DNA from 4 places in the Rhizobium sp. CNPSo 3670 genome. Region 4 is predicted to be linked to each of the others. Evidence: riboswitches for the same ligand, from Rfam matches in the RefSeq annotation. Region 4 holds a riboswitch; each other region holds the start of a gene.
What was found. A riboswitch is a leader RNA that binds a small molecule or an ion and turns the genes downstream of it on or off. The one in region 4 is predicted to bind cobalamin.
Positions count from the first base shown of each region.

Region 1: linked by a shared signal. The riboswitch ahead of AC13QO_RS23915 (CbtB domain-containing protein) and the one ahead of bluB (5,6-dimethylbenzimidazole synthase) in region 4 are both predicted to bind cobalamin.
Region 2: linked by a shared signal. The riboswitch ahead of nrdH (glutaredoxin-like protein NrdH) and the one ahead of bluB (5,6-dimethylbenzimidazole synthase) in region 4 are both predicted to bind cobalamin.
Region 3: linked by a shared signal. The riboswitch ahead of cobU (bifunctional adenosylcobinamide kinase/adenosylcobinamide-phosphate guanylyltransferase) and the one ahead of bluB (5,6-dimethylbenzimidazole synthase) in region 4 are both predicted to bind cobalamin.

Region 1 is NZ_JBXSOL010000028.1:20,530-27,835, reverse strand. Features, by position in the region: gene AC13QO_RS23935 (phosphoketolase family protein) at 1-134, opposite strand, end outside; gene AC13QO_RS23930 (acetate/propionate family kinase) at 206-1,384, opposite strand; gene AC13QO_RS23925 (putative bifunctional diguanylate cyclase/phosphodiesterase) at 1,523-3,094, opposite strand; gene AC13QO_RS23920 (histidine phosphatase family protein) at 3,569-4,117, opposite strand; adenosylcobalamin (AdoCbl) riboswitch at 4,196-4,346, shown strand; gene AC13QO_RS23915 (CbtB domain-containing protein) at 4,349-4,558, shown strand; gene AC13QO_RS23910 (CbtA family protein) at 4,673-5,407, shown strand; gene AC13QO_RS23905 (hypothetical protein) at 5,461-6,030, shown strand; gene AC13QO_RS23900 (sulfite oxidase-like oxidoreductase) at 6,015-6,677, opposite strand; gene AC13QO_RS23895 (sensor histidine kinase) at 6,787-7,306, shown strand, end outside.
Region 2 is NZ_JBXSOL010000048.1:3,915-11,220, forward strand. Features, by position in the region: gene AC13QO_RS27635 (adenylate/guanylate cyclase domain-containing protein) at 1-768, opposite strand, end outside; gene nrdF (class 1b ribonucleoside-diphosphate reductase subunit beta) at 869-1,843, opposite strand; gene nrdE (class 1b ribonucleoside-diphosphate reductase subunit alpha) at 2,050-4,218, opposite strand; gene nrdI (class Ib ribonucleoside-diphosphate reductase assembly flavoprotein NrdI) at 4,197-4,598, opposite strand; gene nrdH (glutaredoxin-like protein NrdH) at 4,612-4,833, opposite strand; cobalamin riboswitch at 5,096-5,319, opposite strand; gene AC13QO_RS27660 (heavy metal translocating P-type ATPase) at 5,529-7,306, opposite strand, start outside.
Region 3 is NZ_JBXSOL010000016.1:72,672-79,977, reverse strand. Features, by position in the region: gene cobN (cobaltochelatase subunit CobN) at 1-2,007, opposite strand, end outside; gene cobW (cobalamin biosynthesis protein CobW) at 2,011-3,066, opposite strand; gene cobU (bifunctional adenosylcobinamide kinase/adenosylcobinamide-phosphate guanylyltransferase) at 3,073-3,582, opposite strand; cobalamin riboswitch at 3,981-4,376, opposite strand; gene AC13QO_RS18190 (chloride channel protein) at 4,603-6,393, shown strand; gene AC13QO_RS18185 (adenylate/guanylate cyclase domain-containing protein) at 6,400-7,306, opposite strand, start outside.
Region 4 is NZ_JBXSOL010000004.1:222,135-229,440, reverse strand. Features, by position in the region: gene AC13QO_RS05840 (TolB family protein) at 58-885, shown strand; gene AC13QO_RS05835 (3-deoxy-7-phosphoheptulonate synthase) at 882-1,946, opposite strand; cobalamin riboswitch at 2,228-2,413, shown strand; gene bluB (5,6-dimethylbenzimidazole synthase) at 2,456-3,145, shown strand; gene AC13QO_RS05825 (DUF2865 domain-containing protein) at 3,149-4,249, opposite strand; gene AC13QO_RS05820 (YciI family protein) at 4,529-4,891, shown strand; gene AC13QO_RS05815 (RNA polymerase sigma factor) at 4,888-6,126, shown strand; gene AC13QO_RS05810 (VOC family protein) at 6,204-6,575, shown strand; gene AC13QO_RS05805 (demethoxyubiquinone hydroxylase family protein) at 6,669-7,265, opposite strand.

The sequences.
Region 1 (7,306 bases), on a different contig from region 4:
GGCTCGCGCAGCAGCGGATTGGCAAGCAGGTAGATCTGGCCGACCGAGAGATAGTTGGCGGCCCGCCAGTAGCGGTCGATCAGGGTGAGTTCAGCATCGGTCAGGGCGGCGGCGGTCGAGACATGGTTTTCCATTGGCTTCTCCCGTTCGAAAACACGTTCAACGTCAGTTCTAGCCATTAGCGCCGGCGCGCCATTGATCTGGATCAGCGGGCGCGAAGAACGGACAGCGCTTCATCGGCGATCACCTGTTCTTCGTCCGTGGCAATGACATGGGCGACAATGCGGCTTTCCCTGGTGCTGATCGTGAAACCATTGGCGGCATTGGCCTTCTCGTCGATCGAAAGGCCAAGCCAGGACAGGCGCTTCGCCACGCCGGCGCGGATTTCCGGCTGATGCTCGCCAATGCCGGCGGTGAAGACGACGGTATCGAGGCCGCCGAGGGTTACCGCCATGCGGCCGAACTCGCCGGCAATGCGCAGCATGAACAGATCAATCGCCTGGCGCGCTTGCGGCCGGCCGTCCTTCAACAGATCGCGCGTGTCGGCGCTGATGCCGGAGACGCCGAGCAGGCCTGAGCGGTGATAGAGCAGATCCTCGATCTCACCCAGGGATCGTTTTCTCTCTCCTGCCAGGTGCAGGATCACGCCGGGATCGAGGCAGCCCGGGCGTGTCGCCATCGGGATGCCGTCGAGGGTCGAAAAGCCCATGCTGCAATCGCGGCTGATGCCGTCTTCCATCGCACAGAGGCTGGCGCCGCTGCCGAGATGGGCGACCACAGCCCTTGCCGTATGCGGCGCCTTGCGAGCGAGTTCACTGGCGATGAACTTATAAGAAAGCCCGTGGAAGCCGTAACGCTTGATGCCCTCCTCATGCAGGGAACGGGGTATGGCGAGGCGGCGAACGAGATCGTCCTGCGTGGCATGGAAGGCCGTGTCGAAGGAGGCTGTCTGGACAAGATGCGGCTTCAGGTGACGGAGCGCGCGGATGAAGCGCAGCGCTTGCGGTTGGTGCAGGGGAGCGAGCGGGATCAGCGCTTCGATCCCATTGGTGGCGGCGTCATCAAGCGCGACGGCGCTCGTGAAGCGCTCGCCGCCATGGACGACGCGGTGGCCGGCTACGGCCGCCGCCGCCATATCGAAATGATCGGCGAGACGCGTGAAGGTCTCGTCGATGACCCCGTGCAGATCGTCCGTCACCGCCGCCTTCAGCGACATATCGAATGTCTGCGATTCCTTGGTCAGGACAAGCGAGAGCGGCTCGGCGCGGAGATCGATGACGCCCTTTCCGAGGTGTCGTGCCTCGGCACCATCAATCGAGAAGACGCCGACCTTCACGGTCGATGAGCCGGCGTTGAAGGTCAGGAGGAGGTCAGTGGATGACATGTCTTCAGAGACTCCGCACAGCCGTCACGATGACCGAACTTAGCGCCGAAACTCCCGCCGGAAAGGCATGGCCGCCCGAGCGCCACATGTTGACGGTGCGTGGCAGCCTTGGGGCAGTTTTGTCGAATTACGCGAGGGTCAGGCGGTTGACGCCAGATTGGCGTTGCGATCGCGGATGAAGATGCTCGCCTCGGCGGCGGGCATCGCCTTACCGAAAAGATAGCCTTGGCCGATGTCGCAGCCGAGCTGCAGCAGGAAGGCAAGCTGGCCATGCTCCTCGACACCTTCTGCAGTCGTCTTGATGTTCAGGCTTCTGCTGAGGCCAAGCATGGCGCGGACGATTTTTTCCTGCCGTTCGTCATCGCGATAGGTGGCGATGAAGCTCTTGTCGATCTTGATCTTGTCGAAGCGGTAGCGGGCGAGCTGGGCAAGGCTCGAATAGCCCGTGCCGAAATCGTCGAGAGCGATCTGGATGCCGGCCGCATGCAGCTCTTCGAGAATGATGGCGGCGATAGCGGGATCCTGGATCAGCGCGTTTTCGGTGATCTCAATCTCCAAGCGTTGCGGCGGCAGCCGACTTGCTGAAAGGACCTTGAGGATGCGGGAGGCCAGCAGCCTGTCTTCCATCTGCACCGGCGACACATTGAAGGACAACGTGACATGCGCTGGCCAAGTGAGCGCATCGCCGCAGGCCTGCGCAAGGAGATCCTCGAACAGGGCGGTGATCATCCCGGTTTCCTCGGCAATGTCGATGAAAACAGGCGGCGGAATATTGATACCATCCTCGCCGACCCAGCGCGCGAGGGCTTCGAAACCGCAAAGCTGGCCGGTTTTCAAATCAATCAAAGGTTGATAGAAAGGCATGATCGCCTTGTCGGCGATTGCCGCGCGCAGCCTGCTTTCCAGAGAGGCACGTTCCGTTACCTTGTCCTGCATCGAAGCTTCGAAGACGAGATAATGGTTGGGGCCGCGTGATTTGGCCTCATACATGGCGAGATCCGCACGGTGGGCGGCGTCTTCCAGCGGCTCGCTGCCCTCAAGCCAGCGATCGTAGCCGACGCTGGCGCCGACTTCGACGGCAAAGCCATCGATATGGATCGGCCGGGTGACTGCCTGGATCAGCAACTTGGCGAAACGCTCCTCGCGCTCTGCCGTCAGGGAAAAGGCGACGATGATGAATTCGTCACCGCCGAAGCGGTAAACGCAATCCGCGTTGCCAAGCGCGCAGATGCGTCTGGCAACTTCGACCAGCAACACGTCGCCGCCCTTGTGGCCGACGAGATCGTTGACTTTTTTGAAGCCGTCGAGGTCGACGGAGAAGATCGTGACGTTGTCGTCCCATTCCTCGATCTCGCCCTCGTCGCTTCCGACCGGCCGTGAGAGGATTTTGCGCTCGAAGGCGTAGCGGTTCGGCAGCTTGGTCAGATGGTCGTGGGTTGCCGTCCAATCGGCCTTTGCCTGTTCGGTGGCGCGCAGCTCCATTTCCTTGCGCAGGTCGGCGATGCGCAGCACCGAATAGATGAAGCTCATCGCGCCAGCGATGCCGAGAGCCAGCACGAGCTTATCCGCCCCGTACTCGCCGAAACCGGTCATGAAGGAGACGAGGCGGTCGTCGAAGTGCAGCACCGTGCCGAGGATCCAGAGGGTTACTCCGAAAACCACAACCGACACGCATTGCCTTCCGGCCCTGCTTCGGAAAAACGCAGGCATTATCGCATTCTCCATCTCCACCCTCTGCCGGACTATCAGGAAAATCTGAAATGTTCGTTGAAACCATAAGGCGAATTGTTGGAGGTGGCAGCCCGTCCGTTGCGGTGCTGTCGGGACGTCGGCTGCGCTACGGCGTTTCGCTGGTGCTGCTTCGAAGACTAGAGATTGTCCGGATTCAAGACGAGGGGAGCCTCACGAAAGAACGAGGGCGAGCGTGCTGTCGCATCGCTCGCCCTGTCTCGCTCTTCAGGCGGTGACGATCAGCAGCGGAACGCTGACGACCAGACCGACCATAACTAAGGTGAACGTCACGACCCTCATCAAGCGCAGGCGCCGCGTACGCTCCCCACTCCAATCATATGCCATAGCTTCCGTCTCCTTGGGACAAGGAAGTAGTCCCGGTCAGACCCGGTTCAATAGAGATGACGCGATTTGCTTGCGTAAGGCTGGATAGTATGAGGGATGTCTAATTCTCTAGAGGCGCAGCGACCAGCGCTGTCCATTGCTGGTCATCCGAACGACCACCAGCGGCTCGACGTCGACGAGCCAGAAGGAGGGGAGGGGAGCCTGAAGCACATGCGCAATCGCTGTTCTTATAATCGATGCGTGGGTGACGGCTATCACATGACCGCCGAGCGTGGATTGTTCATCCATCCAGCCGGCGACGCGCGTCCGCAGACCGAGAAAACTGTCGCCGCCATGTGGGGCGGCTTCCGGATCGCTCATCCAAGCCATGAGGTTCTCCGGCTCTTCGGTGCCGATTGCCGCAATCGGCCTGCCGGCCCAGCGGCCATTGTCGCAGTCGGCAAGCCGCTGTTCTATTTGAGCGTCGAGACCGAGGGCTGTAGCGGTCTGGCGGGCACGCAAAGCCGGGCTAGTGACGATCCGGTCGGCCCGAGGCAGGGCGGTCATCCGGCCGGCTTCTTCAGCGGCCTTGTCTTCCAGCGGCTCATCCAGCGGGAACAGGGCCTTGCGGCTTGCCGCCGTGGCGCCGTGACAGATCCAGGTGAGGCGGGTATTCACGGTTGTTCCGATCATCGCAATATGGTGGGGACGACCCTTCGACGGCGTCTCGAAGTTTCGTTGACAGTCTCTTCGGCGTCCAGATATAACCGTGCTGTTGCGGGTTTGGAAGCCGGTGGAAATCCGGCGCGGTCGCGCCACTGTGACCAGCGTGTCGAAGTTCTTTACGCTGGAAGTCAGACCCTGCCGCACAACACTCTTTCGACTGAACGCGTCATTCCGGAGGGATACATGTCTGACACCACTTTCGCGCCCGTTGCGGCACCGGCGCCAATCCCTGTAGGGGAAATCCTGCCCTGGGCGGTTTTCGGCGGCCTGCTGATGCTCATCGTTCTTTATTTCGTCGGCACCGAGGAAGGCGCGATGGCGCTGTTCAACGGCATGTATGTGCACGAATTCGTGCATGACGGCCGCCATCTGCTCGGCTTTCCCTGCCACTAAAGCGCATCGCGATCTTTCAGATTCGCTTCTCGCGCTTTAGGTCTTTGTTTACACATGTCGTTGTCGCAAAACCGCTGCACACTTTTGCGCGACATGCTTAGGGGGAATACTGACATGGTTGGAAAGCTTCTGCTTCGCGGCATGCTCGCGGGCCTGATTGCTGGCATCCTCGTTTTCGCTTTCGCCCATATCTTCGGCGAGCCGCTGGTTGATGCGGCAATCGCCTTCGAGGAGGCGAGCGCTGAGGCGGCGGGCGAAGCTGCCGAACCTGAAATCGTCAGCCGGGCCACGCAGGCTGGTCTCGGCCTTTTCACCGGCGTCATGGCCTACAGTATCGCCGTCGGCGGGCTCTTTTCGCTCGCCTTCGCCTTCGTACATGGCCGCTTCAGCAGCCTCTCGGCGCGCGGCACCTCGGCCGTCATCGCCATTGCCGCCTTCGTGGCAGTGGTGCTTGTTCCCGGAATCAAATATCCGGCCACCCCCCCGGCGGTCGGCAATCCCGAAACGATCGGCGTCAGGACCGAGCTGTTCTTCCTGATGATTGTCGTTTCGCTCGCCTCGCTGGTTGCCGCGATCGCGCTGTCGCGCCGCCTTGGCGAGCGCTTCGGTCTCTGGAACGGCGCGATCATCGCCGGCATCGCCTATCTCGTCTTCATCGGCTTCGTGCTTTATCTGTTGCCGCCGATCAACGAGGTGCCCGAGAATTTCTCGGCGATGGTACTCTGGCGGTTCCGCACCACCTCGCTCGGCATGCATGCAATCCTTTGGGCAACGCTCGGTCTGGTTTTCGGAGCGCTGGCAGAAAGGGGTCTTGCCGCCAAGAGTGGACTGCGGCCGGCGTTCCGGTGATGCGGCATATCGGAAGGTTTGCCTTTCTCGGTCTCATCGCGAGCCTGTTGCCAATGTTTATCGGAAATGCTTTCGGCCATGGGAGCAGCTCTGGCGGCTCCGATACCGGGCTCGATATTCCGGCAATTTCCCACGGCGAGATGGCGATCATTTCGGAGTATCGCAGCAGCATCAGCATGCTGGCGTCACGGGCTGCCGATACGAACGAATCGTTCCGGCGTGTCCTGAACTACGCCGAAATCCAGTATTCCTATTGCGTCTGGGGTCGGATGCCCGGCAGCGTGACGGACGAGGAGAGCCCGTTCAACGAATGCGCCCATGCCTATCTCGCGGCGACGAAAGCCGTGCTGCTGGCGATGCGTGAGATGCCGCGGGAGGCAACCGCGGCGGGCGAAATCATCTCGGCCATCGACGCCGAGATGGCGGGTCGCGGGCTTGCCTTTATTACCTGCCAGTTCAGCGGCGAGGCATTCAATACCGCCAATATCGTCAAGCCGAGCTGGAGCAAGGTGCCGCTGCATCCTGCCAGCATGGCGTCTCTGACGGCGTTGGCCGCCATGTTGGGGCTTGCCATCCTGACGCTTCGCCGTTTCCTGCGGCCGAAGGCTCAGTCGTCGGAATAGCGCTGCTCGCGCCACGGATCGCCATACATATGGTAGCCGTTCTTTTCCCAGAAGCCGGCCTCGTCGGCGGCGAGCAACTCGATGCGGCGCAGCCATTTGGCGCTTTTCCAGAAATAAAGATGCGGCACGACGAGGCGCATTGGGCCGCCGTGCTCCGGTGTCAGCGGCAGGCCTTCCCAGGAGGTCGCCAGGATCGCATCCTCGGCGGCGAAATCGGCGAGCGGCAGATTGGTGGTGTAGCCGTCATAGCTCGTCAGCATCACGTAGGCTGCTTCCGGTTTCGGCATGGCGCGATCGAGCAGATCGCGCGTCGATACGCCCTTCCATGTGTTGTCGTAGCGCGACCAGGTGGTGACGCAGTGGATGTCGCTCACCCCAGTGCTCTGCTCCATCGCCTGGAAATCGGCCCAGGTGAGGGTGAGAGGCGTTTCGACCAGACCACGCACTTCAAGCCGCCAGCTCTCGGTTGAGATGACCGGCTGCTGGCCGAGATCGAGCACCGGCCAATTCTTGACGAGGTGCTGGCCGGGCGGCAGGCGCTCGGTCTCGGGCCTGCTGATGCGCCCGGTCAGGAACTTGCCCTCTGACGCCCAGCGGCGCTTGGAGTTGGTGAGTTTGCTGTCGGCGGGCGTTTGGTCGTCGCTCATGAATGGGTTTCCTTGCGGTGCAGCAATAGGACATCCGTCCCTGCCGAGTGTCAAGTTCCGGTGAGCCCTTGGAAATCCTCGCTTGCCTCATTAAACTGAGCCGTCGGGCATGCCTTGCTGGGGAGTGAAGGCAGAAAGGGAGGAGCCGGATCTGTCTTCGAAATATCGTGCCATCGCGGCGCTGCTGGTGGTGCCGTTTGTGATCTTCGCCTTCTTCACCTATGGAAGCGCGATTGCGACGCGCGCCTATATGCAGGAGGCTTCCGCTCAGGCGGGAACGGCGCTGCGCCTTGCCGTCTCGGCGCTCAGCGGCCACCTCAACCGCTACGAGGCGCTGCCGGCGCTGATCGCCGATCACGACGATATCAAGGAACTGGTGAGCGCGCCCAACGATATGGCGCTGCGTGATGCGGCCAATCTCTATCTCAAGGAGATCAACGGGCTTTTAAAATCCTCCGACATCTATGTGGTGAAGCCGGACGGGGAGACGATCGCGGCGAGCAATTACGATGGACCGGGGAGCTTCGTCGGCCAGAATTTCAATTACCGGCCCTATTTCCAGGAGGCGATCGAAGGCCGGCAGGCGCGGTTTTACGCACTTGGCACCACATCGCTAAAGCGAGGATATT
Region 2 (7,306 bases), on a different contig from region 4:
ATAATCGTTCAGCAGGTGGATGACGTCATCACGCGGCCAGAGATCGGAGATCGCCGTAAAATCGCGCAGATCGCAGATCATGATGGCCGCGCCGACGGTCGCGCCGCTGCCGCGGGTCGTGACACCTGACAGGATATGCTCGCTCGCGTGCGGTCCCACATAGGTCTGCAGCAGCGTGCGTGCCATGATGTTCTTCAGCCTGATCTCGCTGACCAGGGTCAGCGCCGGCAGGAGATCGCGCAGGAAATCAGTATGCTCGCCCGTAAAACCACCCGGCTGGGATGTGGAAAATGTCACGACGTGACGTTTCCCGAAAGTATGCTCGATCGGCCAGGCGATGTATTCCGTGAGGCCGTCGTCGCGCAATTCCTGAAAGAGACTATCTTCGTCGTCTTCGGCTGCACCTTCCAACTGTTTGCGAAACTCCTCCGCACCCTGATGGATCGCGTTGACCGGGCTCTTCAAGAATTCCGGCGTGGTTTCGACGCCATAGGCGAATGTGTCGATTTTCGCTTCCGCCATGCCCTCTTTCCAAAGAATGCGGGCGCCGATCCATTGCGGATGGTTAGTCCTGAAATGCAGCGTCGCGCGCGCCACCGGCACCCCCGCTGCCAAAAGCTTCTCGCACATTGCCACCAGGATGTTGTCGATGAAGCGCTCGCCGCGCGTCTCGTTCACCAGCCAGTCGAGGATCCGCCTCCGGCGGATCGGCCAGGCGCCGTCATCCGTTTCAACGGCAGCCCCGGCGTTGTTCAAAAAAGAAGACATCGAAACCCCACTACGCCGCATCACCGACGAACACCGAATTCATTTTCCGTGAATGTGGTCGATGGCGAAGCAAATGATAAGGGGAGACTGCAATTAAGTCTCAGAAATCCCAGTCCTCGTCTTCGGTGGCCACGGCCTTGCCGATGACATAGGAGGACCCCGAGCCGGAGAAGAAGTCGTGGTTCTCGTCGGCATTCGGCGACAGCGCCGACAAGATCGCCGGATTGACCTTGCAGGCTTCGGCCGGAAACAGTGCTTCGTAGCCGAGGTTCATCAGCGCCTTGTTGGCATTGTAGTGGAGGAACTTCTTGACGTCCTCGCTCAGTCCGACTCCGTCATAGAGCGCTTCGGTATATCTCGCCTCGTTATCGTAGAGGTCGAGCAGCAGGTCGAAGGCGAAATCTTTGATCTCCTGACGGCGCTCTTCGGAAAGCCGTTCCAGCCCGCGCTGAAATTTGTAACCAATATAATAGCCGTGCACCGCCTCGTCCCGGATGATGAGCCGGATCATATCGGCCGTGTTGGTGAGTTTGGCGCGGCTCGACCAGTACATCGGCAGATAGAAGCCGGAATAGAACAGAAAACTTTCCAGGAAGACGCTGGCGACCTTCTTCTTCAAAGGGTCGCCGGAGGCATATTGCTCCATGACCAGCGCTGATTTGCGCTGAAGAAATTCATTCTCCTCGGACCAGCGATAGGCATCATCGACATCAGGCGTCGAGCACAGCGTAGAGAAGATCGAGGAATAGGAACGGGCATGCACCGCTTCCATGAAGGAGATGTTGGAAAGCACTGCCTCCTCATGCGGCGTCGCCGCATCCTCCATCAACCTGATGGAGCCGACTCCGTTCTGAATCGTGTCGAGCAGCGTCAATCCGGTGAAGACCCGAATGGTCAGCTGCTGCTCGGCCGCCGTCAGCGTCGCCCAGGAAGGGATGTCGTTCGACAGCGGCACCTTTTCCGGCAGCCAGAAATTGCCGGTGAGGCGATTCCAGACCTCGAGATCCTTGTCGTCCTCGATGCGATTCCAGTTGATGGCGCGCACGCGGCTGATTGGCGTTACGGCGATGTTCATGATGATTTGTCCTTCCAATATCTGATGGCGCTCGGAGCCCCTCACCCTGCCCTCTCCCGAGGGGAGAGGGGATGTGGCGTCCGCCGCAAATGTCTTCTCCCCATCGGGGGTCCGAAGGACGGGTCGAGACCCGTGGCTCGACCCCGGCCGGTGCCGGCAGGCGAATGAGTGGGCCATTTGCTCAAAGGCACGCGGCCGAAATCAAATCACAGCGTACAAGACACGCAGCCCTGCACTTCGGTCCCCGACAGCGCCATCTGGCGAAGGCGGATGTAGTAGATCGTCTTGATGCCCTTCTTCCAGGCGTAAATCTGCGCCCTATTGATGTCGCGTGTCGTCGCCGTATCACGGAAGAACAGGGTCAGCGACAGGCCTTGGTCGACATGCTGGGTTGCTGCCGCATAGGTGTCGATGATCTTCTCCGGCCCGATCTCGTAGGCGTCCTGATAGTAGTCGAGATTGTCATTGGTCATGAACGGCGCCGGATAATAGACGCGGCCGATCTTTCCTTCCTTGCGGATCTCGATCTTCGAGACGATCGGATGGATCGAGGAAGTCGAGTGGTTGATATAGGAGATCGAGCCCGTCGGCGGCACCGCCTGCAGGTTCTGGTTATAGAGGCCTGAGGCCATCACCGCCTTTTTCAGCGCCACCCAGTCTTGCTGTGTCGGAATATGGATGCCCGATTTGTCGAACAACGCCTGCACCTTTTCGGTGGTCGGCTTCCATTCCTGCTCGGTATATTTGTCGAAATAGTCACCTGAAGCGTATTTCGAATTCTCGAACCCCTTGAAGCTTACACCACGCTCGACCGCCAGACGATTGGAGGCACGCAGCGCGTGGTAGGTCACCGCATAGAAATAGATATTGGTGAAATCGACGCCTTCCTCAGAGCCATAGAAGATGCGTTCGCGGGCGAGGTATCCGTGCAGGTTCATCTGCCCGAGGCCGATCGCATGGCTCTCGTCATTGCCTTTCTCGATCGAAGGAACTGAGGAGATATGGCTCATATCGGACACCGCTGTCAGCGCCCGGATCGAGGTCTCGATCGTCTTGCCGAAGTCGGTCGAATCCATCGCCGCAGCAATGTTCAGGGAGCCGAGATTGCAGGAAATATCCTTGCCGAGATGCTTGTAGGAAAGGTCGTCATAATAGTCGCTCGCCTCGCTCACCTGCAGGATCTCCGAGCATAGGTTGCTCATGGAGATGCGCCCGGCAATCGGGTTCGAGCGGTTCACCGTGTCCTCGAACATGATGTAGGGGTAGCCGCTTTCGAACTGGATTTCGGCGATCACCTGGAAGAATTCGCGCGCCTTGATCTTCTTCTTCGAGATGCGGGCGTCCGCCACCATTTCCCGGTACTTCTCCGTCACCGAAATCTCGGTGAAAGGCACGCCGTAGACCCGTTCCACGTCGTAGGGCGAGAACAGGTACATGTCCTCATTGTTCTTGGCGAGTTCGAAGGTGATGTCGGGCACGACAACGCCGAGCGACAGCGTCTTGATGCGGATTTTCTCATCGGCGTTTTCACGCTTGGTGTCGAGAAAGCGCATGATATCGGGATGATGGGCGTTCAGATAAACCGCACCCGCCCCCTGCCGCGCACCGAGCTGATTGGCATAGGAGAAGCTGTCTTCCAGGAGCTTCATGACGGGGATGATGCCGGAGGACTGGTTTTCGATCTGCTTGATCGGCGCGCCCGCCTCGCGGATATTGGTCAGCGACAGGGCCACGCCGCCGCCGCGTTTCGACAACTGCAGCGCCGAATTGATCGACCGGCCGATCGATTCCATGTTGTCCTCGACGCGCAGCAGGAAACAGGAAACGAGTTCGCCGCGCTGCTTCTTGCCGGCATTGAGGAAGGTGGGCGTTGCCGGCTGGAAGCGGCCGGAAATGATCTCGTCGACTATGTCGCGAGCAAGGGCCTCATCGCCGCGCGCCAAAGCCAGCGCCACCATGCAGATGCGGTCTTCGTAGCGCTCGAGATATCGCTTTCCGTCGAAGGTCTTCAGCGTATAGCTGGTGTAATATTTGAAAGCCCCGAGGAAGGTAGGAAACCGGAATTTCCTGGCATAGGCCTGATCGAACAGGTCGCGGACGAAATTGAAGGAATACTGGTCGAGAACCTCCTGCTCGTAATAGCCCTCCGTGACGAGGTAATCGAGCTTTTCCCGAAGATTGTGAAAGAACACGGTGTTCTGGTTCACATGCTGCAGGAAATATTGCCTGGCCGCCATGCGATCCTTGTCGAGCTGGATCTTTCCCTCGTCGTCGTAGAGGTTCAGCATCGCGTTCAGTGCATGATAGTCGAGTGTTTCGGCCGCTTTCAGCGGTTTTGCGCCCGCGTCCCGCGTCAGATGTGTTCCCGTGTCCAAAATCGTCCCATCCCGTCTTTGACATTGGCGATATCCTCGGCAGTTCCCAGGAGCTCGAACCTGTAGAGGTACGGCACCTGGCACTTCTTCGAGATGACATCGCCGGCGAGGCCATAGGTCTCGCCGAAATTGCTGTTGCCCGCAGCAATCACGCCGCGGATGTTGGAGCGGTTTTCCGCCTCGTTGAGGAAGCGGATCACCTGCTCGGGCACGGCCCCTTTACCGCCGTTTCCGCAATAGGTAGGCGAGATCAGCACATAGGGTTCGCGAATGTGGATGGCCTCAGCGCCGAGGGGGATGCGCGCCGCGCGCAATCCCAGCTTCTCGACGAAACGATGGGTGTTCCCGGATCGGCTGGAATAATAGACGATCAGCCCCACCGCTTTTCTCCGGTCAGGAGAGCGCGCTGATCATGTCGGGGCGGAAGCCCGCCCAATGCTGCTCGCCGGCAACGACGACCGGAACCTGCATGTAGCCCATGCCACGCACGCGATCGAGCGCTTCGGCATCCTCGGAAATATCGACGATCTCATAATCCACGCCAAGGCGATCGAGGGCGCGGTAAGTGGCCGTGCATTGGACACAGGCCGGCTTGCTGTAAACGGTAACGCTCATCATGTTCCTCGTGAAGTCAATGAATTCAGGACGCAGGACTGGGATCGGGCGCCATGCGGCGTCCGGGGAAATGCTTGATAGTGATCTGGCAAGGTTGGCGCTTTAAACGCCTGACTTGGTCCCTCGCAGGATGTGCGCGGGCGCCGGCCTTGATGCTCTCGACATGACTTCAAACCCCGAAGTGCTCATGCGGTCGTTCGGGGCAGCGCAACAGCCGCGGATCATTCCGCTGCATGCACGCGACCTTCCGGACACCCCGCCCGTGGACGTTTCATTCAAGGCAGGTCTCCTGGCTCACGGGTCGAAGCACCTGCCCAGCCTTCCCGAGGTATCATGCCCCAGTGACCCGAAATCGGACAGTTGCTCTCCGCTCACAGTTGCGGGGGCAGCTCCGGCCTTGCCCCACCCTCATGGCGAGACGCACCGTATTCCCGTCTTAGCCCACGATCCTCACGAATCGAAGGAACCTTGAACACTAGATATAGTACGCGAATCGAAATTCACGTCAACGGATGGTTTGTGCGTTGCGTTACGGCAGGTTTGAAATTACTGCGTTCCTGTGAAAAACATGGATAATGAAGGCTTAAACAAAACGAACTGTGGAGAAGGCCTGAACGACGAGAGCCGGCCTGTAGCCGGCTCTGCGGTTTTCGATTCCGGATCGGCCCTAATCGGCGCTCCGAAGAGGAAAGGATTTATTCCTCTACGCGGAGCAGCCTGAGCGCGTTGATCGTAACCAGCACGGTGGCTCCGGTATCGGCGAGAATCGCCGGCCAGAGCCCGGTGATCCCGATGATCGTGGTCACCAGGAAGACAGCCTTCAGCCCGAGTGCAATGGTGATATTCTCGAGGATATTGCGCATCGTCCGCTGCGAAAGCGCGATCATTCGCGCCACGTCGCCAACGCGCCCGTGCAGCACGGCGGCATCGGCCGTCTCCAGCGCCACATCGGTGCCGCCGCCCATGGCGATACCGATGTCGGCGGCGGCGAGCGCCGGCGCGTCGTTGATGCCGTCGCCGACCTTGGCGACTATGAAGCCCTTGCGCTTCAATTCGCCGACGACCCGCTGCTTGTCCTCGGGCATCATCTCGCCCCGCCAGTCGATGCCGAGCATGTCTGCGACGGCTGCCGCCGTCCGCTTGTTGTCGCCGGTCAGCATCATCGCCTTGACCCCGGCCGATTTGAGCGCCGAGAGCCCGGCCGCGGCGTCCTCGCGCGGCTCGTCGCGCATGGCGATCAGGCCGGCCGCAGCGCCATTGACGAGCAGCACCGACACGCTCTTGCCCTCATCATTGAGCCCTGCAATACGCGCCTCCTGTTCCGCGTCAAGTGCCGCCCGCTCGCGGGCGGCGGGCGGCGACAAGAGATCAACTGCCTCGCCGCCGATTTTGCCGGTGACACCCTTGCCCGGCAGCGCTTCCAGCTCGAAGGCGGGTGGCACGGGCACGCTGTCCGCCTTGGCGCGGTGGAGAATCGCCTGTGCCAGGGGATGGCTGGAGCCCTGCTCGAGCACCGCCGCGCGCGACAGGAGCTGCGCCTCACCCAATCCAAAGGAAAGGATGTCGGTCACCCGAGGCTTGCCTTCCGTCAGCGTGCCCGTCTTGTCGAAGGCGACCATCGTCACCTTGCCGAGCGTCTCCAGGACCGCACCGCCCTTCATCAGCAGCCCGCGCCTCGCGCCCGCCGACAGCGAAGCCGCGATCGCCGCCGGCGTCGAGATGACGAGGGCGCAAGGGCAGCCGATCAGCAGGATGGCAAGACCCTTGTAGATCCACTCACTCCACGCGCCGCCGAAGAACAGCGGCGGAACGACCGCGACCAGCGCGGCAACGACGACCACACCCGGCGTGTAGTAGCGCGAAAACCGCTCGATGAAGCGCTCCGTCGGCGCCTTCGATTCCTGCGCTTCTTCCACCAGCTTGACGACGCGGGCGATGGTATTGTCGGCAGCAGCCGCCGTGACGCGAACCCTCAGCACCGCATCGCCATTGACCGTACCGGCATAGACCACGGCGTCGACGCCCTTGCGCACCGGCGTGCTCTCGCCCGTCACCGGAGCCTCGTCGATCGCGCTCTCGCCTGATACGATGACGCCGTCGGCAGAGATGCGATCGCCGGGGCGAACCATGATAACCGTGCCGACGGCAAGGCTTTCAGCCGGCACCTCTCGCTTCTGCCCATTGTCTTCGAGCAGCGCAGTCTTCGGCACCAGGGCCGTCAGCGATTGTATGCTTTCACGCGCCTTGCCCGCCGCCACGCCTTCGAGCAACTCGCCGACGAGAAACAGGAATACGACCGTTGCCGCTTCCTCGCCGGCATTGATGATAACAGCGCCGACGGCGGCGATCGTCATCAGCATCTCGATCGAAAACGGCGTGCCGGAGAGAGCCGCCATGACGGCGCGGCGCGCGATCGGCACCAGGCCGACCAGGATGGCGACGATGAAGGCATAGGATGCGATCGCCGGCACGA
Region 3 (7,306 bases), on a different contig from region 4:
GCGGCTGAGCAGCCGAATGCGGCGGGGATCGCCGCCCGAAGCTTCGTAATATTCATCGACCAGCGCCTCCAGATCCTTGAGCGGCCCATAGCTCTCGGCCCGCGTCAAAGGCGGCGTCAGGTGATCGATAACGACTGCGGCGGTGCGGCGCTTGGCCTGGGTGCCCTCGCCCGGATCATTGACGATAAAGGGATAAAGATGCGGCAGCGGTCCAAGGATCGCTTCCGGGTAGCACGTCTCCGACAGCGCCAGCGCCTTACCCGGCAGCCATTCAAGATTGCCATGCTTGCCCATGTGAATGACGGCATCGGCGCCATATTCGCGCCGCAGGAAAGCATAGAACGCGATATAGCCATGCGGCGGCACGAGATCCGGCGAATGGTAGCTGTCCTTTGGATCGATATTGTAGCCGCGCGCCGGCTGGATGCCGATAAGGACACCGCCGAAGCGGGCGAAAGGCAGGGCGAAGACGCCATCGCGAAAATAGGGATCTTTCTCTGGCTCGCCCCAGCGGGCCGTCACCTCCTCTTGAATCTTTTTGGGAAGAGATTCCAGGAAATCTTTGTAGCGACTGAGCGAAAGGGCCTCGCGGATAAGCCGGCCGTCATGTCCCGAATTGGTCGGCCCCTCCATCAGATGTTGGATCAGCGCGTCACCATCGGCCGGAAGATCGGCGACTGGATAACCCGCGGCCGCCATTGCCCGAAGCACCTCGATGCTGCCGGCCGGCGTGTCGAGCCCGACGCCGTTGCCGAGCCGGCCGTCGCGGTTTGGATAATTGGCCATCACGAGAGCGATGCGCCTCCTATTGGCTGGCGTCCCGCGCAGCCGCGCCCAGTTGGCGGCCAGTTCCGCCGTGTAGCGCACCCGGCCGGCATCTGGCACGCTGGCGACGATGTTCGCCTCGACAGCCGCGTCGTAACGCGCCGCCGTCTTAAAGGAAACCGCCCGGGCCAATATTCGCCCATCGACTTCAGGCAGCGCCACATTCATGCCGAGGTCGCGCGCCGACAGACCCTGCGACGAAGCCACCCAGGCCTCCCTCGACGAAGCCGACAGGATTGCCTGCAGCACGACGGCGCCATCCGCCTCCAGCACCGTCGGTTGCCGGTCCGCGCCCGGTGCGGAGACTGCAAAGCCCGTTGTGTTGATGACGACATCCGGTTTCAACGCCGAAAACACGCTCTCGAGAACGCCTGTCGAAACGGGATCCTTTAGGCTGTAGGCAAAGACCGGCAGCGGCCGCAGGCCAAGCGCGGCCAGGGCCTCGATCAGCGCCTCGACCGGCCCCGTCTCGCCGCTCTGGACCAGGGCACGGTAGAAGCTGATGGCGACGATGGGGGACGTGGGTTCGAATTCCATCTCTTCTGTCGAGCTTGGTGTCCCACGCTTGACGGACGACGTTGGCGCGACATGCGAACCGACGACCCGCCGCCACTCCTCGACCCCGATCGCCCCTCGCCCCGGCCACCAGATGCCCGCCTTCATCAGCGGCACTGCCGGCGCCGGCTTCTCCGCCCCTGACAGCATCGCCGAAGCATAGGCGAGAAAATCCCGCGCATTGGTGTCGCCGCCTTCGATCAGGTAGGCCCACAGCCCGTTGAGATCGTCGAGGTCAACATTGGAGAAAGGAACCAGCCCGGCATCCGGCTTGGCATCGCCAGGCAATACCGCAATTTTCACGCCATTCCGGGCAGCAACGGCGTGCAGCGCCTCCAGCGCATAATGGAAATAGCTGGCGCCGCCGAGCGCACGCACGACGATCAACTTGGCGTGCCGGGCCGTTCGCTCGACATAGGTATCGACCGACATTGGATGCTTGAGGCTCATCAGATTCGCGAGCCTCAGCGAATGCGGCATCCCTTCACACTCGTGATAGGCGGCAGCAATCGCGGCGAGTTCGGTGTCGGCAGCCGAAAGAAACAGTATATCGCCGGGCGACTGGCCGAGGTCGATCGCCTCCTCGCCGTCGCTGATCGTTCCCTGCTGGGCAAGAAGCAGATGCATCGATTATCCCTGAACGAGCGCTTCGATCGTCTTGCGTACCGCGTCCTCGTTCATTTCATGCAAGCCGATGACGACGAGGCGCGTGCGGCGCGCCTCGTCCGCTGCCCAGGCGCGGTCGAAATACTGGTCGATGCGGCTGCCGACGGCCTGCAGTTGCAGGCGCATGGGCTTGCCCGAGACGTCGATGAAGCCTTTGAGGCGCAGCACATCATGCTCGGCGATGATGCCCTTCAGCTTCTCGACAAAGCCCGTCGGATCGGAAACAGCGCCGAGTTCGACAACGAAGCTTTCGAATTCGTCGTGGTCGTGTGGCGCCCCCTCCTCGTGCTCCAGCTCGTGATGGGACTTGCGGTTGGCGATATCGTCTTCCGTGCCGATGCCGAGGCCGAGCAGCACGCCTGCCGGCACCTCGCCATTCCTGGCTTCGATCATGACCGGCTTGCGGGCAATGCGGGAGGCGACTTCGCTCTTCACGCGGTCAAGGCCATCGCCATCGATCAGGTCGGTCTTGTTGAGCACGATGAGATCGGCGCATGTGAGCTGGTCTTCGAACAGCTCCTCGATCGGGCTCTCATGATCGAGCGAGTCGTCCTCGCTGCGCGCCGCCTCGACTGCATCATGGTCGTCGGCGAAACGGCCGGCGGCAACGGCCGCACTGTCGACGACCGTAATGACGCCGTCGACGGTCACCTGGGTGCGGATATCAGGCCAGTTGAAGGCGGCGACCAGCGGCTGCGGCAGGGCGAGGCCGGAGGTTTCGATGACGATATGGTCGGGCCGCTGTTCGCGCTCCAGCAGCTTCGTCATCGTTGGAATGAAATCGTCGGCGACGGTGCAGCAGATGCAGCCATTGGTGAGCTCGATAATGTCGTCCTCGCTGCAATTCTCCGCGCCGCAGCCCTTCAGGACCTCGCCATCGACACCGAGATCGCCGAACTCGTTGATGATAAGCGCAATCTTTTTGCCGCCGGAATTGGTGAGCAGGTTGCGGATCATCGTCGTCTTGCCGGCGCCGAGGAAGCCGGTGATGACGGTTGCGGGGATTTTCTGCTGGTTCATGGAACTTCAACCCTTCATTTTCAGCGGCAGACCGGCCGCGATGAAATAGACCTCGTCGGCCTTCGCCGCGATTGTTTGGTGCAGCCGTCCGGCATGATCGCGAAAATCGCGCGCCATGCGATTGTCAGGCACGATGCCGAGACCAACCTCGTTGGAAACGAAGACGAGTTGCGCCTTGGCGCCGGGGAGGAAATCGGCGAGCGCGGCAAATTCCACAGCCATCTCGCGCTCCGCCATCATCAGGTTGGTCACCCAGAGCGTCAGGCAATCGACAAGCACAATGCGTCCCTCGCCATCGATGGCGGCAAGCACGCCGAAAAGATCGAGCGGCTCCTCATGCGTCATCCAGGAAGGGCCGCGATCGGTCCTGTGCTGGGCAATACGCTTCTGCATCTCCTCGTCCCAGGCACGGCCGGTGGCGAGATAGTGGCGCTCGAGGCCGCTTGCCATAACGAGATTTTCGGCGAAACGGGATTTGCCGGAGCGTGCCCCGCCGAGGATGAGCGTGGTGGTCATGCCCGAATATTCCTCTGAGGAGGCGTGCCGCTGCAGCTTGTTCTAGTTTTAACTTTATGAGCCACGGTAGCCAAAACTTTGCTTGGGAAAGCCGCGCCACCCCATTCACTTCCCTCATTCCTGTGCTTGTCACAGGAATCCAGCGTGCCCAAGTCCTTGGGCACGGAAGGCTCATTCGTTGCCTGCGCATAATTAATCACGGCGCGGACGGGCCGTGGCCGGATTCCTGTGACAAGCACAGGAATGAGGGAGGAAAGGAAGGCGCGTAATACGCAGACATAACCTGAAGGCGACGAACCGGCACCTCTCATACGCACCACCAGAGGCGGCGCTAGCTTCGTTCTTTCAGCCAAAACAACCTCCGTGCTGGCAGCGGGTCTCTTGCCCAGGTTTGGGCTGTTCGCCCGGCACGGAAGGCAGGTCTCCTGGCTCGTGGTTATCGGCGGCGATCGGGGGCGAACCGGAAGCCCGGTCGCCCCTGATCGTGCCAGCGGATCTGCCTCGCCTTCCCGGCTGCCTCGGTGAAAAGGTGGACGATTCGTAGAGTTAGAGGCGTCCGACCCCGGTTGATCACCATGCATTTCCAGTGGCTTTTCCGGCATGTCGCCCATCCCGCCCGCCTGCACTATTGCGGTTAGGCCGGAAGAGGTCCGATGCCGGATGGAAGACCCTGACCGCTCTACAGTCGCGGGGTCGGCTGTGATGAAGGCGCCCGATGTGGGTCCGCCCCGTCACATTCCCTTTTCATCCGGAAGGCGAAATGCCGATCCGGAACCATCCGTTATTCCTCAGATGGTTAGGCAAGCCGGCGGGTGAAGTCAACCGACCTTCGCCACCGCCTTCCCGCTGGACTGCGCGAAAGGCCGGCCAACACCACTGACCCCACCGGAAATATCGTCTTTTATCAGCGGCTTACGTCATGAATATTTGATGTGACCGTCGGCTTTTCGCCGCAATTGCGTTGCAAGGCGACTGCACCCCCGCCCTTGACCCGGCCTCTCCTCGCCTAGTTGTCTAGCCATGCTTATGAAATTGGATCGGCGCCGCCTGAGCGCGCTGCGTGTTTTCTTCGATCCGGGGCGACTGCGCGCCCTGACGCGCCGCAGCGAAGTCGGCCTGTCCCTGGCCGGCGCCGTCGTCGGCATCGCCTCGGGCCTTGCCGTGACCGGCATGAGCTATGTCTCCAGCGAACTGCACCAGCTTGTTTTCGGCATCGCCGACAGCGAACGGCTGAGCGCGTCGGTAATCCAGGACAAGATGCTGCTGCTCACCGCCCCCGTCATAGGCGGCGCCCTGCTCGGCCTGCTGCTCCTGGTGCTCGCCAAACGGCGCAAGAAACCCATGGTCGACCCGATCGAGGCGAATGCTCTGCATGGCGGCCGCCTCTCCCTCACCGATAGCATCATCGTTGCCGTACAGAACCTGATCTCCAACGGCTTCGGCGCCTCCGTCGGCCTGGAGGCCGGCTATACCCAGCTCGCCGCCGGCATTGCCTCCAAATTCGGCCTGAAGCTGCAGCTGCGCCGCTCGGACCTGCGCATCCTCGTCGGTTGCGGCGCGGCCGGCGCCATTGCCGCCGCCTTCAACGCGCCGCTGACGGGCGGCTTCTACGCCTTCGAGCTGATCATCGGCACCTACACCATCGTATCGTTAACCCCGGTTGTGGTCTCTGCCCTCGTTTCGACCCTCATCGCAAGGCTGCTTGCCGAGGGCGATTTCACCATCGATATCGGCAGCTTCGGCTCGGTCGTGCCGGCCGATTATGTCCCGGCGCTGCTGCTCGGCGTCTTCTGCGCCGGCGTTGGCATTCTCCTCATGCAGGGCGTGGCCTTCATTGAGGAGGTGGCGCGCAAAAGCTCGATCGCTCCGCCCTTTCGCCCGGCGCTCGGCGGCATCATCGTCGGGCTTCTCGCGATGATCTCGCCGCAGGTCCTTTCGGCCGGCCACGGGGCGCTGCATCTCAACTTGTCCCGCGACGTGGCGATCCCGGCGCTGATCGGTCTCTTTCTCCTGAAATCGCTGGCTTCGGCAATCTCGATCGGTTCTGGCTTCAGGGGTGGTCTGTTCTTCGCCTCGCTGTTCATGGGCGCCCTGCTGGGCAAGCTCTTTGCTTATTGCGGCCCCTATTTTGCCGATGCGACATTGACGCCGGTTATTTATGCTGTGGTCGGGATGAGTTCCCTGGCGGTCGCCGTCATTGGCGGGCCGCTGACGATGACCTTTCTGGCGCTCGAAATCACCGGCGATTTCCCGATCACGGCACTGGTTCTTGCGGCCGTCATCACCTCCTCGCTCGTCGTGCGCTCGACCTTCGGCTACTCCTTCGCCACATGGCGTTTCCATCTGCGCGGCGAGAGCATCCGCAGCGCCCACGACGTCGGCTGGATCCGCAATCTCACCGTGAACAAGCTGATGCGCGCCGACGTGAAGACGGCAAGGGCCGATATCTCGCTGGAAGACTTCAAGAGGGCCTTCCCGATCGGCTCGACCCAGCGCGTCATTCTCGTCGACGAGAACGATAAATATGCTGGCCTCGTACTAGTCCCGGAGATCTACGCTAACCCGACCGACGTTCAGGACGAGGGCCAGACGCTTGCCGATTTCGTCCGCTATCGCAATGATTTCCTGCAGCCGCAGATGAATGCCAAACAGGCGGCGGCGATCTTCGACAAGAGCGAAAGCGAAGCGCTCGCCGTCGTCAACAATCTGATCGAGCGCAAGGTCGTGGGACAGCTCAGCGAAAGCCACACGCTGCGCCGCTACAGCGAGGAACTCGACCGGCGCCGCCGCGAGGTGTCGGGCGAGATCTGAGCGAGCCTAAGAAGCGGCGCCGGCGAGCCTGTAAACGTCGGCTCTCTTCGAGACGCCGCGCAGCTCGAAAGCGCCGAGATAGTCGCAGGGCACAGCGCAGGTCGCTGCGAAGCTTTCCGACAGCAGCAGGGGCTGCTCAAGCGTTCCGCACAGCTTCTCGAGCCGCGACGCCTCGTTGACCGCCCTGCCGATCACGGTGAAGTCCAGCCGGCCTTGAGCGCCGACATTTCCGTAGAAAACCTCGCCGAGATGCAAGACGACATCAATCCCGATATCGGGGCCGCTATTCAGCATTCGCTCGCGATTGAGCTCCTCGTTTGCCCTCAACAGGTTCTGTGCCGAAGCCAATGCGGCCTTGCAGGCCTTTTGCGGATTCTCGGCGTCCGTCGGAAAGATTGCCAGCACGCTATCGCCCATGAACTTGAGGATCTCGCCGGAATTTTCCTCGACGTGCCGGTCGATCAGCTCGAAGTGCTCGTTGAGAAAGCCGACGATCTCCCCCGGCTGATACGCCTCGGTCAGCGCCGTGAAGTTGCGGAGGTCGGCAAGCAGGATGGCGGCGTCGATGGAGCCGCCCATTCCCCTGCGGGTTTCACCGGCAAGGATGCGCGCGCTCGTCCTGGCGCCGGTATAGACGGCGAGGATATCGGTCGCGGTCTTGGAAACTGCGACACGGTAAGCGGCAAGCCCCAGCGCTGGGAACAGTTCATCGATGATTGCCAGTTGATCATCTGAAAATCCGCCGGGAGCGTCACTCGTCAGAGAGAGACCGAGCCCGCGCAGCGCGACTTCCTTCGGGAACTCGAAAAGATTGACCACATGGTCCGTGCCGCCGGCAAGCGCAAATTCGTGGAGCTCGCCATAGTGGAGACCCTCGCCTTTCGCCAGGTTCCACCGCCCCGTCTTCTCACCG
Region 4 (7,306 bases):
ATCGAGATCGCTGACGCATCTAGATCGCTGACGCAATCGACATATCAGGGAGGCAACATGCGCAGCTCGGTCGAGATCTACAATGTCAGGACGGGCAGGGCTCGCGAGGTCTGGCAGACGGACAGGCTGGTGGAAGCGCCGAATTTCTCGCCCGATGGCTCCTATCTCCTGCTGAACGGCGACGGGCTGCTCTTCCGGCTGCCGCTCGATGGCGGCGAGGTGGTGAAGGTCGATACCGGCTTTGCCGTCAATTGCAACAATGATCACGGCATTTCGCCTGATGGCACTGAGTTCGTCATCTCGGACAAGACGGAATTCGGCAAGTCGACGATCTATATCCTGCCGGTCGAGGGGGGCACGCCGCGGCTCATCACGCAAAACCGGCCGTCCTATTGGCATGGCTGGTCACCGGATGGCCGCCAGCTCGCCTATTGCGGCATTCGTGACGATCATTTCGACATTTATACGATCTCCGTCGATGGCGGCGTCGAGACGCGGCTGACGCATGGCGAAGGCCGCAACGACGGGCCGGATTATTCCGCCGACGGCCAATGGATCTATTTCAATTCCAGTCGCACCGGGTTGATGCAGATCTGGCGCATCCATCCGGATGGCACAGGCCTCGAACAGGTGACGTCGGACAATCAGGGGAACTGGTTCGCCCATCCGTCGCCCAAAAACGACAAGGTGCTGATCCTGTCCTACGATCCTTCCGTCTTCGACCATCCGCGCGATCTCGACGTGCGGCTGCGGCTGATGGATATGGACGGCGGCAACCTGAAGACGCTGTTCGAGCTTTTCGGCGGGCAGGGCACGATCAACGTGCCCTGCTGGTCACCTGATGGTGACGAGTTTGCCTATGTCAGGTATTTTCCGGCGGCCTAAGCCGCTGCCGCTCGGCGCCGCCTGCGAGCGGCGTCCGCCAGATCTTCCAGCACACTCACCGACATCTCCCAGTCAATGCAGCCATCGGTGATGGACTGGCCGTAGACCAGCGGCTTGCCGGGAACGAGATCCTGGCGGCCGGCAACGAGGCTGCTTTCGATCATCATGCCCTTGATGTGGTGATTGCCCGCGGAGATCTGTCCCGCGACGTCCTTGACAACCCGTGGCTGGTTCATCGGATCTTTGCTGCTGTTGGCATGGCTGGCGTCGATGAGCATGCGCGGGGTGACCCCGAGTTTCAGGCATTCCGCTGTGACGGCTCCGACATCGGCCGCCTCATAATTCGGCCGCTTGCCGCCGCGCAGAATGATGTGGCAGTCTTCATTCCCCTTCGTCGAAGCGATTGCCGCCTGTCCGTCCTTGGTGACGGCCGGGAAGTGGTGCGGCTGCGAAGCGGCCAGGATCGCGTCGATCGCGACGCGAGCGCCTCCGTCGGTGCCGTTCTTGAAGCCGATCGGGCAGGAGAGGCCGGAGGCGAGCTGGCGATGGATCTGGCTCTCGGTCGTGCGGGCGCCGATCGCACCCCAGCTGACGAGATCGGCAATGTATTGCGGTGTGATCGTCTCGAGGAATTCGACACCCGCCGGAAGGCCCATCGCGTTGACGTCGAGCAGCAGGCGCCTGGCAATTCTCAGCCCTTCCTCGATACGGTAGCTGCCATCGAGATGCGGGTCGTTCATCAAGCCCTTCCAGCCGACTGTGGTGCGGGGCTTTTCGAAATAGACGCGCATGACGATTTCCAGATCACTGGAGAAGCGCTGTCGCTGCTCGGCCAGCCGCGCGGCATATTCGCGTGCAGCAACCGGATCGTGGATGGAGCAGGGGCCGATGACGACGATCAGGCGGTCGTCTTCACCCTTGAGAATCTGGTGGATGGCATTGCGGTTGCTGGTCACCGTCTCGCTGACTGAAGCGGTTCGGGGAATTTCCGCGATGATATCGGCGGGTCTGGTCAGCGGGGTGATCTCGAGAATACGCAGATCATTGATGGTGTCGGGCAAGGCATGGCTCCTGTTTGGTCATACCGTGCGGAACAGAAAAGCCGCCAGGTAGACTAGCGGCTGTTCGGGTTGTCGTCGCGTTGAATTCAGTTACGCACAGACCCGCATCCGCTGGAAGCAGCGGTACGAATAAAATCGCGAGGAGGCGTAGGCTGAAGTCGTCGACATTGCGCGTATGTAGCGTCGCGGCCGCTCATTGTCACGCAAAATCTGCGAGGCGAAATCACGGGTTCGCCTCTTTGAGGCTGACGTGCCGACGCTTGCCTCCGTTCCGATTTCCTGAAATAGATGCGCCGTCAGGTGCCCGCCCTCGAGGCGGGAGAATCGGGAATCCGGTGCAAGGCCGGAACGTGCCCAACGCTGTAAGGCCGACGTCTGCCGCTTCATCACGCCACTGGCTTTGCCGGGAAGGCTGCGGCAGATGGATGAAGCCAAGTCAGAAGACCGGCCTGGCGCGATAGACCCAACCCGCGCGGACGGCGGGCGGTTGCGTTGTTGGGGATTTGACGATGCGACCCTTTGATGCGGATGCCCTTTCGGCGGTGTCCGGTTTTTCGCCGGCCGAGCGCGAAGCCGTGTATCACGCGATCATGACGCGGCGTGACGTGCGCAGCCAGTTCCTGCCCGATCCCTTGCCCGACGATGTCGTGGCACGGCTCTTGACTGCCGCCCATCATGCGCCCTCGGTCGGCTTCATGCAGCCGTGGAATTTCGTCCTGGTGAAAAGCGAAGCCGTGCGAGCACGCGTAAGGGATGCCTTTGCGAATGCGAATGAGGAGGCGGCACTGATGTTCGAGGGCGAACGCCGGCAGACCTATCGCTCCCTGAAGCTGGAAGGCATCGTCGAGGCGCCGCTCGGCATATGCGTGACATGCGATCCCACCCGCGGCGGCAGCGTCGTGCTGGGGCGGACGCACAATCCGCGGATGGATTCCTATTCGACCGTTTGCGCTATCCAGAATCTCTGGCTTGCCGCCCGCGCCGAAGGGGTCGGCATCGGCTGGGTCAGCATCTTTCGCGAAGGCGACCTGAAAACAATTCTTGGCATACCGGAGCATATCGAGGTGGTCGCCTGGCTCTGCGCCGGCTTTGTCGACCGTCTTTATGACGAACCGGAACTTTCGGTCAAAGGTTGGCGGCAGCGGCTGCCGCTCGAGGAACTCGTTTTCCACGACGGATGGGGACGCAACGACCCGTAGCAATTACTGCTGCTGTGGTTGCGGCCCCGGCGTCGCCGGATTGGCAAGGTCGATCGAGCCCTGGTCGCCGGCAAGGAATTGCGGGCCGACCTGACGAACCTTGTTCTGCGTGGGGTCGTAGGGACGTTCGGCAACGGATGGCTGCGGCGGGGCTGATGCTGCCGCAGTATCTTTCGTCGGCGGTTTAGTGCGGACCGTCGTTATCGAGCCCTGCTCCGGCGGTTCGCTCAGGGCCTGCTTGCCGCGCATCTCCTCGTAATAGGCGGTGAGATTGCAGGCGCAGGAATTTTTCTCGCCAGGCGCGCGGTTCTTGTAGACAAAAGCGTTCTTCATGGCGCTATAGGGCGCGCCCGTTGCGACCGAGATCATGTTCGAGGAGTCGGTGCTGGTCACGTCGCGATAGAAGAGCTCGGTTTCAATGCCGGGGCACATCTTGGCGCAGGTCTGGGCATCGCGGCCGAAATCCACCGAAGTGGTATTTGAGCTGATCGGGAAGAAGCCACCGTCGCAGCTGCGCACGCAGATGGTGCTGATCGGTGAAAACATTTCGGCCCTCGGCAGGCCGTAACGCAGATCGGTCTCTTCACCGCCGCCGAGCGGAATGAAGGTATCGGTGCGCATCGCCTGTTCCTCGACACTCGGGGCGGGGTCGTCTGCGCTACGCTCGGTCGGGGCATAGAAATTGTCGCTGTTGCAGCCGTTGCGTTCGAGTGCCGCCGTCAATTCTCGGCGCGCGTCGTCAGTGCCGTCGCCCTGGTTGCGCAGTTCGTCGCGGCGCTCCTGGAGATAACGGATATTGTCGATCATCCGGGCTTCGGCGTCAGAGAGTTCGGCGCAAAAATCGGCGTTGTCACTGCCAATCACGACCATGCTGCCGGAAGTGCATCCGTTATTGCGCAGATCGTTGCGGACCTTGCGCAGCTCGAGGTTCTGCTCGGCCATGGCATTTGCATATTGGCGCGCTTCCGGCCCGTTATTGCTACCGATCGATCGTGGCAGGTCGGCAAGGCGACCGCGCAAGTCGTTGCAAATAGCGCTGGTCTGTGCGGCGGCCGGTGATGCCAGCGCAAGCATAAGAGCAAGAGACAGATTTCGGCGTTTCACGGCGTCGTCCGGGAATGAGAAAATGTCGATCGGTCAAAGGTGGCGTCCATCCGCCGTACCTTGTCTCTTAACGTGTTTCTCTTAATAAGCTTGGATGAATTCCTAGCGCATTTTCGAGATTTTAGCCAGAAGATGTGGGTAATCTTCCGTTAGGTAAGTAGAACAGCATTGCACCCGGAGGCGGACACAGCAGCCGTCAACAGCAGTTCCCTTCTTCATACGAATTGTTATTCTTGGCGCTCGTTCCCGCGGGGAGTTGGTTTCACTGAGGATAAAGCGATGCGCTACATGCTGATGCTGCATGCGGACGAAACTGCCGGGAAGTCCATAGCGCCTGAGGACATGGGGCGCTTCATGGAGCAGATGCATGCCTATCAACAAGCGCTGGAGAAGGCGGCAGCATTTGTCTCCAGCAATGCGCTCGTCAGTTCCTCTGAGGCCAGTCTCGTTCGTGCTCAAGGAAACGAGGTCAGCGTTTTGGACGGCCCTTATGCCGATGTTCGCGAACAGTTCGGTGGGTACTTTATCATCGACGTCGCCGATATGGACGAGGCCAACAAATGGGCGGCACGCTGTCCTGCCGCGACCTGGGGAACGGTTGAGGTTCGTCGCATCAGGGATGCGTCGGAATATGCGGGATGACGGTTTCTGGTTCCAGCGTTGCCCGAGGTGTAGCAGAGCGGGTGGCGCGCGAGAGCTATGGACGACTCGTCGCTTACCTTGGCGGGCGTTTGGGTGATATCGCGTCCGCGGAGGATGCGCTCGCGACGGCTTTCCTCACGGCTCTCGCAAAATGGCCTGTCGATGGCGTGCCCGACAACCCCGATGCCTGGCTGTTGACCATCGCGCGCAGGCGCAAACTCGATGACTGGCGCAAAGACAAAGTGAAGGCGAAGAGCGCCGATCATCTTGCCCTCGTTACCGAGGAACTCTCGGCCGCGGCGGAAATGGACGAGGAGATTGCGGACAGGCGACTAGCGCTCATGTTTGCCTGCGCACATCCTGGCATCGATGCGTCGGCGCGAACGCCGCTGATCCTCCAGACCGTGCTAGGCCTGACCGCTGCGGACATCGCCGCGCGGTTTCTCGTCTCTCCGAAGGCCATGGGGCAGAGGCTTGTAAGAGCCAAGGCGAGGATCAGGGATGAGAAAATTCCGTTCCTCGTGCCGGAAAAGGAGGAACTGTCGGACCGCCTGCCGCCAGTACTCGCCTCCATCTACGCCGCCTATACCAACGGGTGGATCGACATCGACGGGGCGGAGGCGCTTGGACATGAGGCAATCTGGCTTGCAAGCGTGGTCGTATCCCTGCTTCCGCAAGAGCCGGAACCGAAAGGTCTTCTCGCGCTGATGCTTTATACGGAGGCGCGGCGATCGTCTCGCAGAGGCCCCGATCGCGCATTCGTATCGCTGGACAGCCAGGATGTCGGGCTTTGGGATCATGAGCAATTGCGCCTCGCTGAAGGTCTCCTCAGAGAAGCAAATGCAAACGGTCCGACCGGCCGCTACCAAATCGAGGCGGCCATCCAATCTGCTCATGTCGCGCGCCGTTTGAGCGGCATCTTAAACTGGCAGGCCGTGATTTCCCTCTATGACGTGCTGGGCAGGATTGCTCCGTCGCCCGTCGTGACGCTCAATCGGTCCGTGGCTCTCATGCGGATAGGGCAGGCAGAGGCGGCTCTTGCTGACATACATGCTCTTGCCGGGGATCTGCGAATGGCCGACTACCTGCCGTACTGGACGGCCCGCGCGCAGATTTGCGCCGATCTAGGCAGGCTTGTCGAGGCGGCGGAAGCTTTCACGGTCGCTATCGGATTGTGTTGGTCGGAGGCAGAACGACGCCACCTCGAAGAACAGCGCTCGAAAGTTTTGTATTGACGCGAGCTTTTTTTGCGCGGCCTGTCGAAATCGAGAACTCCTGCACGACATCCACTTGTCCAACCAAGGAGTACGACATGACCACCACTTCAATAATCGTCCAGAGCATCTTCGCCTCCGCCACCGTTTCCAACTTTGACGAGGCGCTCGTCTGGTATGAGAAGTTCATGGGACGTCCCGCAGACAGCAAACCGATACCGGGCATGGCTCAGTGGCGTAATATGGGCGAAGCCGGCCTGCAGGTCTGGAAGGATGACGAACGCGCCGGCAACGGGATCATAACGATCGTCGTACCCGAGCTCGAGGTTGAGCTCGAAAGGCTTTCGCACCAGGGCTTGCAACCCGCCAACAAAATCGAAGGCGACTTTGGGCGCGTGGCTCAGATATTCGACGGTGAGGGCAACCGGATCAACCTGGCCGAGCCTCCCAAACGATCTGCGAACAACTGACTTCGCCGTCTCCAGACCATTAAGCCTTGGGCCCAGAGCAATTTGGGCCAAGACCGGTGATAACTGAATGGCACGGAAGCGGCTGCCAGACCATCAAACACCCTTGGAGCGCGCCATTTCGGCGCGCATCCAGCTTGAGTCTCCCCATGTCGAGAGCCAGATCATCATGTCGGTGAGCGCGGCGACGACTGGCAGAAGCAGGGCGTGGCCGATGCCGCGTTTCGTCTGGTTGCTCTCAGCCTCCCTGAGATGCGCCAACTCCTCTTCCTGGATCGAGGCGATGAGGCCGTGAAGCTCCCGATCACGGGTCGTGAGGAATGCCAGTTGATCTTCGAGATGGCGGTGAACCGTGCTTTCGACCGCCTCGGTGCAGATCCAGACCATGTTGCGTCCACCGAGGGCCGTCAGCAAACCGAGCAGATAACCGCCGAGGCTCCAGAATGCCATGACGCGGCATGGTCTGGCATTCCTGGATGGCATCGCGTCGTGAAACAGGCGGCAATGCTCGATCTCGTCGTTCCGCATTTTGCGAAGTGCTGGCACGATATCAGGAAACAGCCGATCGGCCATCCAGATCTGCGCTCCGTAGATGCGAATTGCGCCGAATTCGCCGGCGTGATTGACCTTGAGAATGCGGCGAACGGTTACGGCATGATCGCGCTTGCCGGCGCTGCTCAACGGATTGTCCATGGCGCTGCCCCTCACAGTTTCCCATCGGCAGTAGGCGCTTT